DNA from 4 places in the Paenibacillus sp. BIHB 4019 genome. Region 1 is predicted to be linked to each of the others. Evidence: riboswitches for the same ligand, from Rfam matches in the RefSeq annotation. Region 1 holds a riboswitch; each other region holds the start of a gene.

Region 1 (3,105 bases):
CAATTAGAAACGATTGCAAAGGAGATTGGGGCGGGTGGACATGCTTCTACTTACTTAAAGGATCAAGGCTTTATTCTTAAAGCTTTCGATCTTTATTCCAAAGAAATGGACGTGTTGGAGCATGATTTGATTGCTGACATGAAGCCGCAGCTTCCTTTCTCGGAGGCGGACATCCACACGGTGGTGAAACCTTTCATTAGCAAGGTTCTTACGGGAGCTCAAGTTGCGACAATAACGCAGTCCGATGAGATGGGTGGTTATTCGATTGTTATTGGTGAGCCTATCAGGAGCAGCGGTCATGTAATCGGCGGCCTTTTTCTACTGAAGCCCGTTTCAGATTTTACTAGCGCTCGGACAGGGTTTTATTTTACGTTAGCTTTGTCGGCCAGCACGGCTCTTATCCTCACGCTTTATATTATTTATCGAATCATCAAACCTATGTTAATGCCAATACGGGTTATGACGCATGCATCCGAAGCGATGGCAAGCGGAAATTATGAGGTTAGAGTTCCTGAGAACGGTTATGGCGAATTAGGGGAACTCTCTCATTCGTTGAACATATTAACATCCAAATTGGAACACAACCATCAAGCAGCTGTACGATTAGAGCAAGTAAGGCGCGATTATGTTGCAAATGTTACGCATGAGCTCAGAACGCCGCTGGCATCAATTCGTGCTATGAGTGAAACACTTTGTGATCAAATGCTTCATGACGAGGAAGGAAAGCAACGGTTTTATCATGCGATTTTGCGTGAATCCATTCGACTGCAGCGGCTAATCGACGACATGCTGGAGCTCTCCCGGCTGCAATCGGGCTCGTCTGCTATGATGAAATCAGTGATTCAGGCAAAACCCATCATAGAAAGAGTGCACGGCCGCTTTTCCGTTCTTGCAGAAGAAATGGGGGTTCATTTTATAATTACGAAGCAAGCTTCCACGATGCCGGATTTTTTTGGGCATGCGGATCGGGTAGAACAAGTGCTCACTATTTTGCTGGATAATGCCTTGAAATTTACGGAACCGGATGGTTCGGTCATCCTGAATGCGACTTGGGAAGAGGATGCCATTACGATTTCGATTTCTGATACGGGTATTGGAATCGACGAAGAGGAGCTCCCTTACGTGTTTGACCGTTTTTATAAGTCTGACAAGTCGCACACGGGAATGGGAACGGGGCTTGGGCTTTCGCTCGCCAAGGAAATTCTCACGCAATTAAAGGAGACGATTGCGGTCGAATCGAACGATAGGGGAACAAGCTTCTTTTTTACATTGCATCGTAAATGAATAACCAATATGCCGCCATGCCGCCTAAATGGCGGTTTTTTTGCTTTAAAATTTTCATAGTTTAACGAATTAAAGAAGATGAATCTGCACAGCTAGATTTAAAGCAGCAAATTGCTATTATCTATGAGAACTGTGGCTCAGTCATGGGTATATCCTCCTTATTAATCCGCGAATTCATCTGCGCAGGGTTATTTCGTTCTAGCCAAGCCCCGTTTCGATTCCTCCCATAGACTTTCATCCTCTTCATTTTCATAGGACCCCTCTCCCAAAAACTTTTTGTCGAATGAAAATATAAAAAAATGTAAAAAAACGTAACTATTTGCCGAATGGATTGTTTATAGATTAGGAATGGAATAAAACAAACATAAAATGGATAAAGGCATACCTATGGAAACATAGGGACGCAAAGCCATGGCCTAAGGCATCAGACGATGCTACGGTTGACAGGTTGCCGGAAAATGGGAGCAGACTGTCCAACATCCGGGCAGTTTTTTATTTATCAAAACAAGTTATTGGGGGTAATTAGATGAAACGTTTTTATTATCCATTAACACATGCGCAAAAACGAATTTGGTATACCGAGCAGTTTTACCCCGGGACCAGTATGGCCAATTTGAGCGGGTTTCTCAAGCTTAGATCGCATGAGGGAATGGATAACACCAGGCTTATAAACGTAATCCAGCAGGTTGTTCGCAGCAATGATGCTTTGAGGCTTAGAATAGCCGGGAGTGGCAGCAGCGGTGAAGAGCCCAAGCAATATATAGCTGAATATGCACCATTTGAACTAGAAACGGCTGATTTCAGCGAAGCTGGAGACATGGAAGCTATTATGGCTTGGGGGCAGGCAGAGGCGCGTACACCAATGCCGCTTTATGATAGTCCTTTATTTTATTTTCGTCTATTCAAAATAAGCAGCAGGGAGATTTGGCTGTTCTCCAAAATCCACCATATTATTTCTGACGGCATCTCGAACGTCTTAATGGGGAACCAAATTATTGACGGCTACCTGGAACTGGTACTTGATAGCGGCAAGCTGCTGCCGCAGCAAATTTCGTATGCGGATTACATAGAAAGCGAGCTGGAATATGAACAGTCCGATCGCTTTCAGAAGGATAAAAATTATTGGAATATGCAGTTCAAGGCTCTTCCAGAGTCCACATCGCTAAAGCAATGTGACATCAATCGCATACGTACGGAAGCAGCGCGGTTTTCACAAGTGCTTCCGCAGCCGCTCCAGCACAAGCTTCAGCATTTCTGCAAGGATAACAGCGTGAGCATGCTGTCTTTGTTTCTGTCGCTTCTGTACATCTATATGTACCGGATAACAGGGGAGCAGGAAGCAGTACTTGGAACGTTTATGGGAAATCGGACGAGCAAGAAGGAAAAGCAGATGCTTGGCATGTTTGTCTCCACCATTCCAATGCGCGCATATGTCGATGAGAGTCAAGATTTTCTCCGTTTTGTGCAGCAGCGGATGAAGGATCAACTAACGCTTATTCGCCATCAGAAATACCCCTATAATGTGCTGGTGAATGATTTACGGGAGCTTCATGGTCAGGCAGGAAGATTATTTGGCTTATCACTCGAATACCAGGTGATGAATTGGGAGCAGAAGGAGGGCTTGTCGTTCATAATCGAACCTCTATTCAGCGAGCATGAAGTCAATGATATTTCCATCCATGTGAAGGAGCGCTGGGATACAAGCCAGATAACGATAGACATGGATTACCGTACAGAGCTGTTTGCGAAGGAAGAAGTGGATCATATTTACAATGGCATCCTCGTTTTGCTTGAAGATGCGCTCAATGATCCCGCAAAAGC
Region 2 (3,105 bases), 3.3 Mb from region 1:
GTGCATTGGACTAATTGGCGAATATATCGGCAAAATTTACATTGAAACGAAGAAACGGCCGAAATACTTCGTAGAAACCGTGCTGCATAACGCTGTGCCGGTGGAAACGAAAACGCAGCAATTACAAGAGACGAGGTGACGAATGGAATCGCTGCTGCTTAAAGCAAAATCGAATACGCAAGTTTTGATCTTCCTATTATCCTTGTTTGTCATAACGAGAATATTGCTTTATTTTGCAGGCTTTCTCGGCATGAATCTGTTCCCGAACTATCAAATTCCGCCAGACTATACGGTCGTGCAGGGGCATGATTTTACATCGAGCCAGCTCTCGATCCAGACGGATATTTCACAGCTGAAGAAGCCGAGCTTCGAGGATCTAAGGAAATTTGACAGCGTATGGTATTTGGGAATTGCCGAAAATGGCTATGATACGTATAACATCAACGAATCGCATCCTAGTGCAAATTGGGTTTTTTTTCCTTTATACCCTTTGTTAGTCTTTTTGGTGGAGTCTATTTCTAAATACGATGCGACAGTCGTAGGATCGGTTTTATCGAATTTGTTTTTGCTCGTATCGCTTTTTTATTTTTATGGCATTTGTTTAAAAAGAGGGCTGAAACAGGAGCATGCCCAAGTCGCGGTGCTGCTGCTGCTCATTTTTCCGACCGCCATCTTCTATGCCGTGCCTTATACAGAGAGCCTGTTCCTCATGCTATCGTTAATGACCGTCTATTATGCGATGCAAAAACGATATTTTCTCGCGTTTCTGTTCGGGGGCTTGTCCGCTGTGACGCGCAACTTGGGCTTCGTCAACTTGTTTTTCGTTGTGGGTACGCTGTTGATCGAACACAGGCTGTACCGTTTCAAGTGGAAGGACACGAAGTATTTAGGCTATGCAATCATTTCGGCGCTGCCGCTAGCCGGTTATCTGTTGTACATGAAATGGCTTACTGGCGATATGCTGGCTCCGATTACCGAGCAAAGCATCAACTGGTATCGCAAGACGGTTGCTCCGTTCTCGAACTATATTCATTTTCTCCAAAAGCCTTATTTCTCAGGAAATGGCGGCTGGGAAAATGGCCTGCTTGCCTTTATTATCGCGAATGCCGTCCTCGTCATTTTTGCTGCCTTTCTTATTATGCGCTGGAAAGATATTCGCCGTAATGCTCATGAATGGCTGTTTTTTGCCTATGGTTTGCTGCTTATGCTCATTCCGTTCGCCAGCGCCGAATTTTTGCAGAGCATTCCACGTTATGTCATGGTGGCGTTCCCCTTTTACCTTTATTTTGCGGATGTGCTGAAAAATAATAAGGCGCTGCAAATGTTTTATTTCATGATGTTTTTCCTGCTTCATATTGTGTATGCGATTTGCTACTTTAATGGATATTTTTTCGTTGTATAAATTTATGAAAAAATAAATTGACGAAATTTGCGCTTAAGGTGTACAATAGCACCATATTACTTTAGCTCGTACTTTATACCTAGATCGTTTAACGAAAAGGCAAACTCAGGGAAACCTGATGTGCGCAAAGCTACAGGGGCTTCATTCCTAACGGAATATGCTCGCCAGCTACCGAATTCAACATCGATTCTTCCTTTATTAATCAAGGTAGACTTTGTTCTTTCGGGAGCAGGGACTATCTTTTTTTATTGCTTACAAGCACGAAAAGGCAAACTCAGGGAAACCTGATGTGCGCAAAGCTACAGGGGCTTCATCCTTTAACAGGATATGCTCGCCAGCTGCCGAAGCCCGACATAGCCTCCTTTGCCTGATGAAGGTGTGGCGTGTTCTTCGGACCACGTACCATCATTCGCTCAGGGGAGGAACTTACTATGAAAACTACAAAATTCGCTCTTACACTCCTTATGCTCGCATCGACATTACTCTGGGCACTCCCTGCTAGCGCAAAAACCAACTTTTACAACGGAGCATGGATCGGCACTTGGCCGAACCAAAGCTTGAACAACATCGCTGCTTACGAGGAACTGATTGGTGGACACCAAGATGTTGTACATACTTTTGTCAACTCGAACCAAGGGATTAATGAATGGAAGGGCTTTATGGACTATGTAAATAATAATGGTTCGATTAACCTACTTACCCTTGAGTTTAAAAATAAAAATTACAAAGAATATTCGACTGCTGATATAAATAGAGGCGTAGTAGACGCTTACCTGAAACAAACGGCAAAACAACTGGTTAACTGGCAAGCAGCTAACAAAAACCCTGAAATTTGGCTTCGCATTTTCCACGAAGGCAATGGCAACTGGTACGGCTGGGGCGTTGGCGACAGCACAGTTAACACAAACGAGACTTACAAAGCGGCATTCCAACGTGTCGTTACGATTTTCAGAGAGCAAGGCGCAACGAATGTGAAATTCATGTACAACGTAAACGCTGAAAATGTTGGCAAAAACGCATCGTTTACAGCTATGTACCCAGGTGATGCTTACGTAGACCTGCTTTCGATCGATGGCTACAACTTTGGAACGAAAGAATCGTGGAGCTCGTGGAGAAGCTTTAACGACGTGTTCTACGCTTCGTACAAAGCGTTGACAAGCATGTCGAGCAAGCCGATCATTATCGCTGAAACTGGCACAACAGAAAGCGGCGGCAGCAAAAACGAGTGGGTTATTGATGCGATGAATCAAGTTCAATCGCCAGCGTACAGCCAAATTAAAGGCCTGATCTGGTTCAACGAAAACAAAGAGCTGGACTGGCATATCGATTCGTCGGCTGATAGCCTGAGCGCTTACCAAACGCTGCAAAAAACGCTTTAATAGAACTAGACTGGGCTAGTAGTTAAGTCCTGGTTTCAACTCTATCAAACAATGGCTGATATAATACTAAATAGGTATTCTGAAAAAACTCTAATTTCGCGTAAACCGCGTAAAATTAGAGTTTTTTCGCTTTTTTTCTACACTTTTGCCAATGAGATTACGATGTTAAGAAGAAAAATTAACTTTTAAAGGGGCAAGGATTGTGATAAGATAACTTTGAATTTGAGCCTTAGCCGCCAAAAATATCATATTTCCGGCCGATTTAACAAATATCGACAGCGAAAATAGACAGTATAGTCAATCCATGTTGTAGATTAGTCAGAA
Region 3 (3,105 bases), 750 kb from region 1:
GAGCGGGATACGTCGGCATTTCGCGGCGCGATCTATGGCATTTCCTCGAACTCAGCAAAGCAGACATTTTTGCGGCCGTCCAATCGTGCGGATTTGCGCGGACTATGGTTTGCGGGCGGAACGACCCATCCCGGCGGGGGAACGCCGATGGTTGCTCTGTCGGGGCTGCTCACCGCAGAGGCGATGATTCGGCAGCATCATTCATGAATCTATTGGGCAAAAGAAAAGCCGCGCTTAGCGGGGGCAGCAAAACTTCCAGCTAAGCGCGGCTTTTCTTAAATGAAAAAAATAAAAAACCCTTCTAAGTTAGAGGGCCTGCTTGAAACAACTTATGAAATATCGGGACGACACGATTTGAACATGCGACCCCCTGGTCCCAAACCAGGTGCTCTACCAAGCTGAGCTACGTCCCGGGAAAAAAATGGTGCCGTCGAGAGGACTTGAACCCCCAACCTACTGATTACAAGTCAGTTGCTCTACCAATTGAGCTACAACGGCGCGGTTATGTATCGGACACAAGATGTATTATGCCACAGAACTTTAGGAGGATGCAATACCTTTTTTAAATTTTTTTGAAAAAAATTCGGGCAGCGGTCAAATGCCCGAATTGGCCTATTTTTTAACTTTAAAATGAACGACTGCGCTGTACAGCATTTTCCCGCGATCGGGATGAAACACGGCATGATGACTAATCGCATGAACTTGTAATAGCAGTGCTTTATTCGCTTCAATTTGCTGGTCAATGTGCTTTTCCAGCGTTCGTAAGTCAAAAGCCTCAAAAAATTCGATTTTATCCTCAATTAAATCCAGTCGAAAATCCATCTTGTCCCCCCTAAAATCTCTTTAATAGCTAGCATTCGCTAATATTATAACGTTGTTAGGCACTAGTTTCAAAGTATCATGTCAGATAATCTCGCTTTTTATAATTTACAAAAAGGTTTTCCTAAATTATACTTTAAAAGTGTCGAAATAAATAGAAAATTACATACTGAAAAAGGCAAACTTATTGAAAAATAAGGGCGCAAAGTTATGGGCCTAAGGTATTGAACTATGGCAGCCAAACCACCGGTACAGGACTATAGGCTGATTCAGCTGTTCAATTCGTGGCGGTGATTGGATAGCTTTTGTTTTTTCAGTGTAATAGGAGAGATGGAGAGAAAATGATGATTAACCGATTGAGAGAGGCAAAATGGTTAAAATGGACATCAAGGATTTCTGATTTCTTGAAGAAACAAAAGGTTACAACGAAGCTGTTGTTTATCACTTCATTAATCACCTTGTTCAACGTCGTCGCTGGCGGGTGGATTTTTATGCAAAATGCTTCGGTTAGAAGTGCAGTGAAAGCTTCCAATGAGCTTCAGGAGGCCAAAAAAGAATATCAAGGGATATCGGATTCGATGCTGCGCACGCTGCTTTCGATGATTGATGCCGTAGAAAACGGCAGCACCGGCGACGATGGAATCAACTTGGCACTTAAGTCGATGCCCGAGCGGGTAGAAAAATTGAAGGTTACACTAGCGTACCTGGATGAAAAATATCCTCATGGGGATAACGGCACCGCCTATTCGAACCAAGGCAATGTGTTTGGCCTTGCACTGGAGCAGCTTAATAAAGAAAACGGCAATCACAGCCTGCTCACCATTGAAGACCGCTCCGCCAAGGTCAAACAGCTTGTCAGTACATATACGATTGTTCTTAGCTTTGCGAATGAAACAGTAGAAAATTGGCTGGAAGTAGATACGGTCGCTACACAGGAGACATTAAATAAAAGTATCGCAGCTGCAAATACGATCATTATCATCAATATTGTTTTGCTGGCAGTACTGCCGTTCCTCATGTCGTATTCATTAAGCCGGAACGTAAAAAAAGGCATCGTTGGTTTAACGAAGCGTATTGCCGCGTATCAGAATAACGATTTCACCTATGATGAGAAGCTGGATCGCCAAGATGAATTTGGTCAAATTGACCGCTCGCTGGCGCAAATGGGTAGTGCGCTTCGTGACACCCTTCGTTCGACTATGGATGTAAGCACGGTTGTTCTGCAAGCCTCGCGCAATATGGGCGATATGATTGTTCGCAATCAGAACGCTTCCGAGCAGGTGAAGGAGGAGATCGGAAACGGCAAAACGATTTTGATGACCCAGTATGATGATGCAACTTCGATCTCGGCCGTAACGGAGCAAATATCGGCAAGCTCGCAGCAAATTGCGGCTTCAACCGAATATATTAATCGCGATATGAAAGAAATGAGAGAGTCATCGCGCACTGGCTCCACCGATATGAAGGGCGTTGTGCAGATGGTGAATCAGACGGTGCAGCAATTTGCCCGTGTTACCGAGTCCTTCGACCGAATCAATGAACGCTACAATAATGTAACGAAGTTTTTGGGCGGCATTCAGGATTTGAACACACAGACGAATTTATTGTCGCTGAATGCTTCGATTGAATCGGCGCGTGCAGGCGAGCATGGCAGAGGCTTTGCTGTAGTAGCGGAGGAAATTCGCAAGCTGTCGAGCCAGACGGATATCATTTCCAAAGATATTACGAAGGAGCTTAAGCTTATTCAGAACGATTTTGCAGACAGCAGCCAAAGCTTGAGCAGCTTCTCGGAAGTGATTGAAACGACGAAGCAGGCATCGGTGACAGCTAGCGAAATGTTTAATGGTCTGGAAAACCAAAGCAGCGTATTGTCCGAGCAAATGGGCGAAATTTCGGTCGGCATTGATGAAATTACAAAAGGCATTACCGATATTGTTGGCTCAGTTGACAAGCTGCTGCAAACCTCCTCCGAGGTAAATGGCAAAATGGAGCAGATGAGCGGTATGTCCGAAGATCAGTTCGAGGTATCGATCCAGCTTCAAGAGCTGGCTGAGAAACTGCAGGGTTCTTCCACTAATTTGCGCGAAAAAGCGGCTGTATTCAAGGTGTAAGCTAGCCTTTAGAGCGGCTTGGAAAAGGGAATAGCAACAATGGCATAGCTGCTTTCAGCGCCCGTGGGCGATTGGAGGCAGCCTTTTTTTATCCAGCTCTTTACAACAACAGAATGTTAGTGTACTATTTAAATATGACACTAACACATTAACACGGAGGTGACTTATGCCGATT
Region 4 (3,105 bases), 2.3 Mb from region 1:
AGAGAGGTATTGCTGCTGCACCGCCGCTAGCGGCGGCAACCCTTGCGGAATACGAGGAGGCTATGAATTTTTATCGAGGCGATTATTTAAAGGATTATGATTATTGGTGGGCGGAGAGCGAACGCCAGCGCCTGAAGCGTCTGTGGCTGAATACTTCCTACCGCTTGGAAGCTTGGCATGTCGAGCATGGCCAGCTGGATAAAGCGATTGCTGGATATATTCGAATTATCGAGGAGCATGCGCAGGCGGAAGAGGCTTATTTTGCCTTAATGCAGCTGTATGCGTCTAAAGGGAATCATCTTATGGTTAATCAGCAGTACCATGCTTTAACCGCCGCGCTGATGGAGGAATTGAATGAGCAGCCAAGCGCCTACATTACAGAATGGTACAAAGATTGGAAAAGCGGCGTTAATAGTTTGTAGACTGGCTGTCGGAGGAATAAAAATTCAATATTCTATGCGGCCTATTATTTTGTAAGTTTTGCGAGATTAAACAGAGATTTTGTCGAGAAATTGTAGAGATGCCCTATTTATAATAGAGGAGTAGGTGAAAATGGAGACGGACAAGCTTTATGAGCTTCATTTTCAAAAAAATAGCATGTCCAAAAGGAATGGTTGAAGAAGATGATGATAACCGGGAAGCGGCAAATGAACGTCATTCGCCATTTTCGCTATCCTGAGCTGGCTTGCTGTATAAGCGAGGGAGCCCAGCACCTACGACAGCTGAATTTGCATCAAATGACCGATTACACCATCGTTCGTGGCTTTTATACCCATCATAGAGGTCATTTCATTGGCATTACAGCTACTTCTGAGGGGCCTTTGTTTTTTTATGACAAGCAGTATTTTCAGCTTTCGGAAGGGAAATTTATGATTACTCTGGAGCATGATGATAAGCGGAACACGTTTTCTTTTTGGTGGGACGGGGTGGAGATCTGCCGCCTAAACTACCAGCGTCAGCTTTATCGTTATAATGAGGGAATCGTAGATGATGGTATTCGTGATTTTTTTGCGTGGCTTTATTTGTCGACAGGACCAAGGAAGTTTTGGAGATTCCAAAAATTTTACACGGTCAAAAGCAGCTAATCGCTGTTTCGGGTATCGGAATTTTATCAACCGACATAGGATTGATAAAACGCATGATGGAGTTGAAGTGAGATGGGCGCGGAACATTTGAAAGAATTTCAAAGCTTGAAGCACGAAGATGAAATGCGGTATATGCTCCTGCTAAGAGACGTAAAGGGCATGCTTAAAGAGCGGAAGGAAGAGCCTTTTATGAAACGGTTAAAGCGGAGATGGAAGAAGAAAAACCAGAAAATACAAGCCTCAGCCTGGAAATAAAAAAAGGTTTAACGTATTGTTTATTGCAAATAATGGGTATATACTAGAGATAATCATAGTTTAATATAAGGTAGTTTTTCTACCTAACACCACTTACAAAACTTTACACGATAACGGCAAACCTGTCGAAAGGCAGGGACGCAAAGCTAAAGGGCCTTCTCTATTATTAGATGGCAGCCTAGCCACCGAAGGGAGTTTTTTTTATGCGCAAAAGTTTAACGGTTATGATTTTGCTTGCATTGCTTCTGTCCGTGTTCCCTCAAGCAACTGCTCAAGTGGCAGCAGCAGCTGGGACAAGCTGGCTCGATGAATCCAATGTGGATAAAGGAAGCATCGGTATTCGTTATGAGGTCAAGTCGGGTGTAGATACAAGGCTGGTTGTAGCCAAAGACGGCAAAAATTATACGTATGCGCTCCGGGCAAGCCAGACAGAAGAGTGGTTCGCGCTTCAACTGGGCAATGGAGATTATACGATTACATTATTGGAAAACGTAAGTGGAACCAATAAATATAGAGCAGTTCAAACAGGCAAAGTTACCTTGAATTTGAGTGACAGCAGCCTCGTCTATTTGAACTCCATTCAAAATATTGATTGGAGCAGCAACAGCAAAGCGGTTAAGAAAGCATTGGAACTGACTAAGGGTGCAAAGACGGATACCGAGAAGGTAACGGCGGTTTACAATTACATTGTAGCGAATATTTCTTACGATCATCAGCTCGCGGCTAAGGTGACTAACGATTATTTGCCTCAAATCGATCGTACATTTAATTCGCAGAAAGATATTTGCTACGGCTATGCTGCATTAATGGCGGGCATGCTTCGCAGCTTGGACATTCCGGCCAAGATGGTGACAGGCAAAGCGTCCGATGTATCGAATTATCATGCCTGGAATGAAGTATATTTGGACGGCAAATGGATCACAATCGATACGACGCTTGATGCTGGCCTGAAGAACAGCAAGAAAGCGGGCAAAATGATTAAAGACAGCTCGCGTTATACGGCTGCTAAAGTTTATTAAACGGAAATAAACACATAAAACTCAATAGGTACACACAGAAGCTTCGTCTATCCTTTAAGGGATGGATGAAGCTTTTTTTGCTGTTATTTAGGCTGACGAGTGAAGGGGAGGCTTGTAAAGTTTTTGTACAGTTTGGCTGGATATAATTTTCTTATTTGAATATAAGGAGGAAGAGGATGGAAAAAGACGTGGTATTCGTAAGGTAATGCTTTTGTACTAGGCATGATCGGTATTCACAACAAGAGAGCAACTAGAGGAGATAGAGAAAAAGAGAGGATTGATGAGATGCCCGCAAGTAGACAGAGAGCGATCAGGCACAAGATTTCCTGGATCATGCTGCTCGTTTTGCTGCTGCAAGCTGCATTACAGCCATTCGCAGCACCCGCACAGGCAGCAGGCCCGATTACAGGGCTGACTTTTACAAAGACAGCCAGTGTGAGCACCGTTAATGTAGGAGATACCTTCAAGTATACGATCTTGTATCAGGCAGATGGAGCGACTCATGTCGGTAAGAATGTAACGATTGTTGATACAGTACCGGCACAGTTTGAAATTGTAGATGGCTGGGAGGACGGAGGCTGGGATACGAAAAACGGCCAAACGCTAACCGTCAATGCACATCCATTGCCTTCCGGTACTTCAGTGAAGCTGGAAATTCCCGTGAAAGCGAAGCCGACTGGCTCAAGCTCGGTTGTGCCTACGACGAATACGGCGACGATTACACTCGTTGATTCAGCAGAAAGTAC

The links. A riboswitch is a leader RNA that binds a small molecule or an ion and turns the genes downstream of it on or off. The one in region 1 is predicted to bind cyclic di-GMP.
Region 2: linked by a shared signal. The riboswitch ahead of BBD42_RS07875 (glycoside hydrolase family 26 protein) and the one ahead of BBD42_RS25410 (non-ribosomal peptide synthetase) in region 1 are both predicted to bind cyclic di-GMP.
Region 3: linked by a shared signal. The riboswitch ahead of BBD42_RS28695 (methyl-accepting chemotaxis protein) and the one ahead of BBD42_RS25410 (non-ribosomal peptide synthetase) in region 1 are both predicted to bind cyclic di-GMP.
Region 4: linked by a shared signal. The riboswitch ahead of BBD42_RS15005 (transglutaminase-like domain-containing protein) and the one ahead of BBD42_RS25410 (non-ribosomal peptide synthetase) in region 1 are both predicted to bind cyclic di-GMP.

The regions. Positions count from the first base shown of each region.
Region 1 is NZ_CP016808.1:5,851,421-5,854,525, reverse strand. It holds gene BBD42_RS25415 (sensor histidine kinase) at 1-1,284, shown strand, start outside; cyclic di-GMP riboswitch class I at 1,653-1,740, shown strand; gene BBD42_RS25410 (non-ribosomal peptide synthetase) at 1,811-3,105, shown strand, end outside.
Region 2 is NZ_CP016808.1:1,867,264-1,870,368, reverse strand. It holds gene BBD42_RS07885 (glycosyltransferase family 2 protein) at 1-139, shown strand, start outside; gene BBD42_RS07880 (mannosyltransferase family protein) at 143-1,402, shown strand; cyclic di-GMP riboswitch class I at 1,491-1,578, shown strand; cyclic di-GMP riboswitch class I at 1,660-1,748, shown strand; gene BBD42_RS07875 (glycoside hydrolase family 26 protein) at 1,834-2,781, shown strand.
Region 3 is NZ_CP016808.1:6,598,264-6,601,368, reverse strand. It holds gene BBD42_RS28715 (phytoene desaturase family protein) at 1-207, shown strand, start outside; tRNA gene BBD42_RS28710 (tRNA-Pro) at 340-413, opposite strand; tRNA gene BBD42_RS28705 (tRNA-Thr) at 423-498, opposite strand; gene BBD42_RS28700 (YrzA family protein) at 613-822, opposite strand; cyclic di-GMP riboswitch class I at 987-1,070, shown strand; gene BBD42_RS28695 (methyl-accepting chemotaxis protein) at 1,224-2,930, shown strand; gene BBD42_RS28690 (GntR family transcriptional regulator) at 3,097-3,105, shown strand, end outside.
Region 4 is NZ_CP016808.1:3,506,669-3,509,773, forward strand. It holds gene BBD42_RS14990 (response regulator) at 1-422, shown strand, start outside; gene BBD42_RS14995 (hypothetical protein) at 624-1,085, shown strand; cyclic di-GMP riboswitch class I at 1,446-1,530, shown strand; gene BBD42_RS15005 (transglutaminase-like domain-containing protein) at 1,544-2,359, shown strand; gene BBD42_RS15010 (SdrD B-like domain-containing protein) at 2,645-3,105, shown strand, end outside.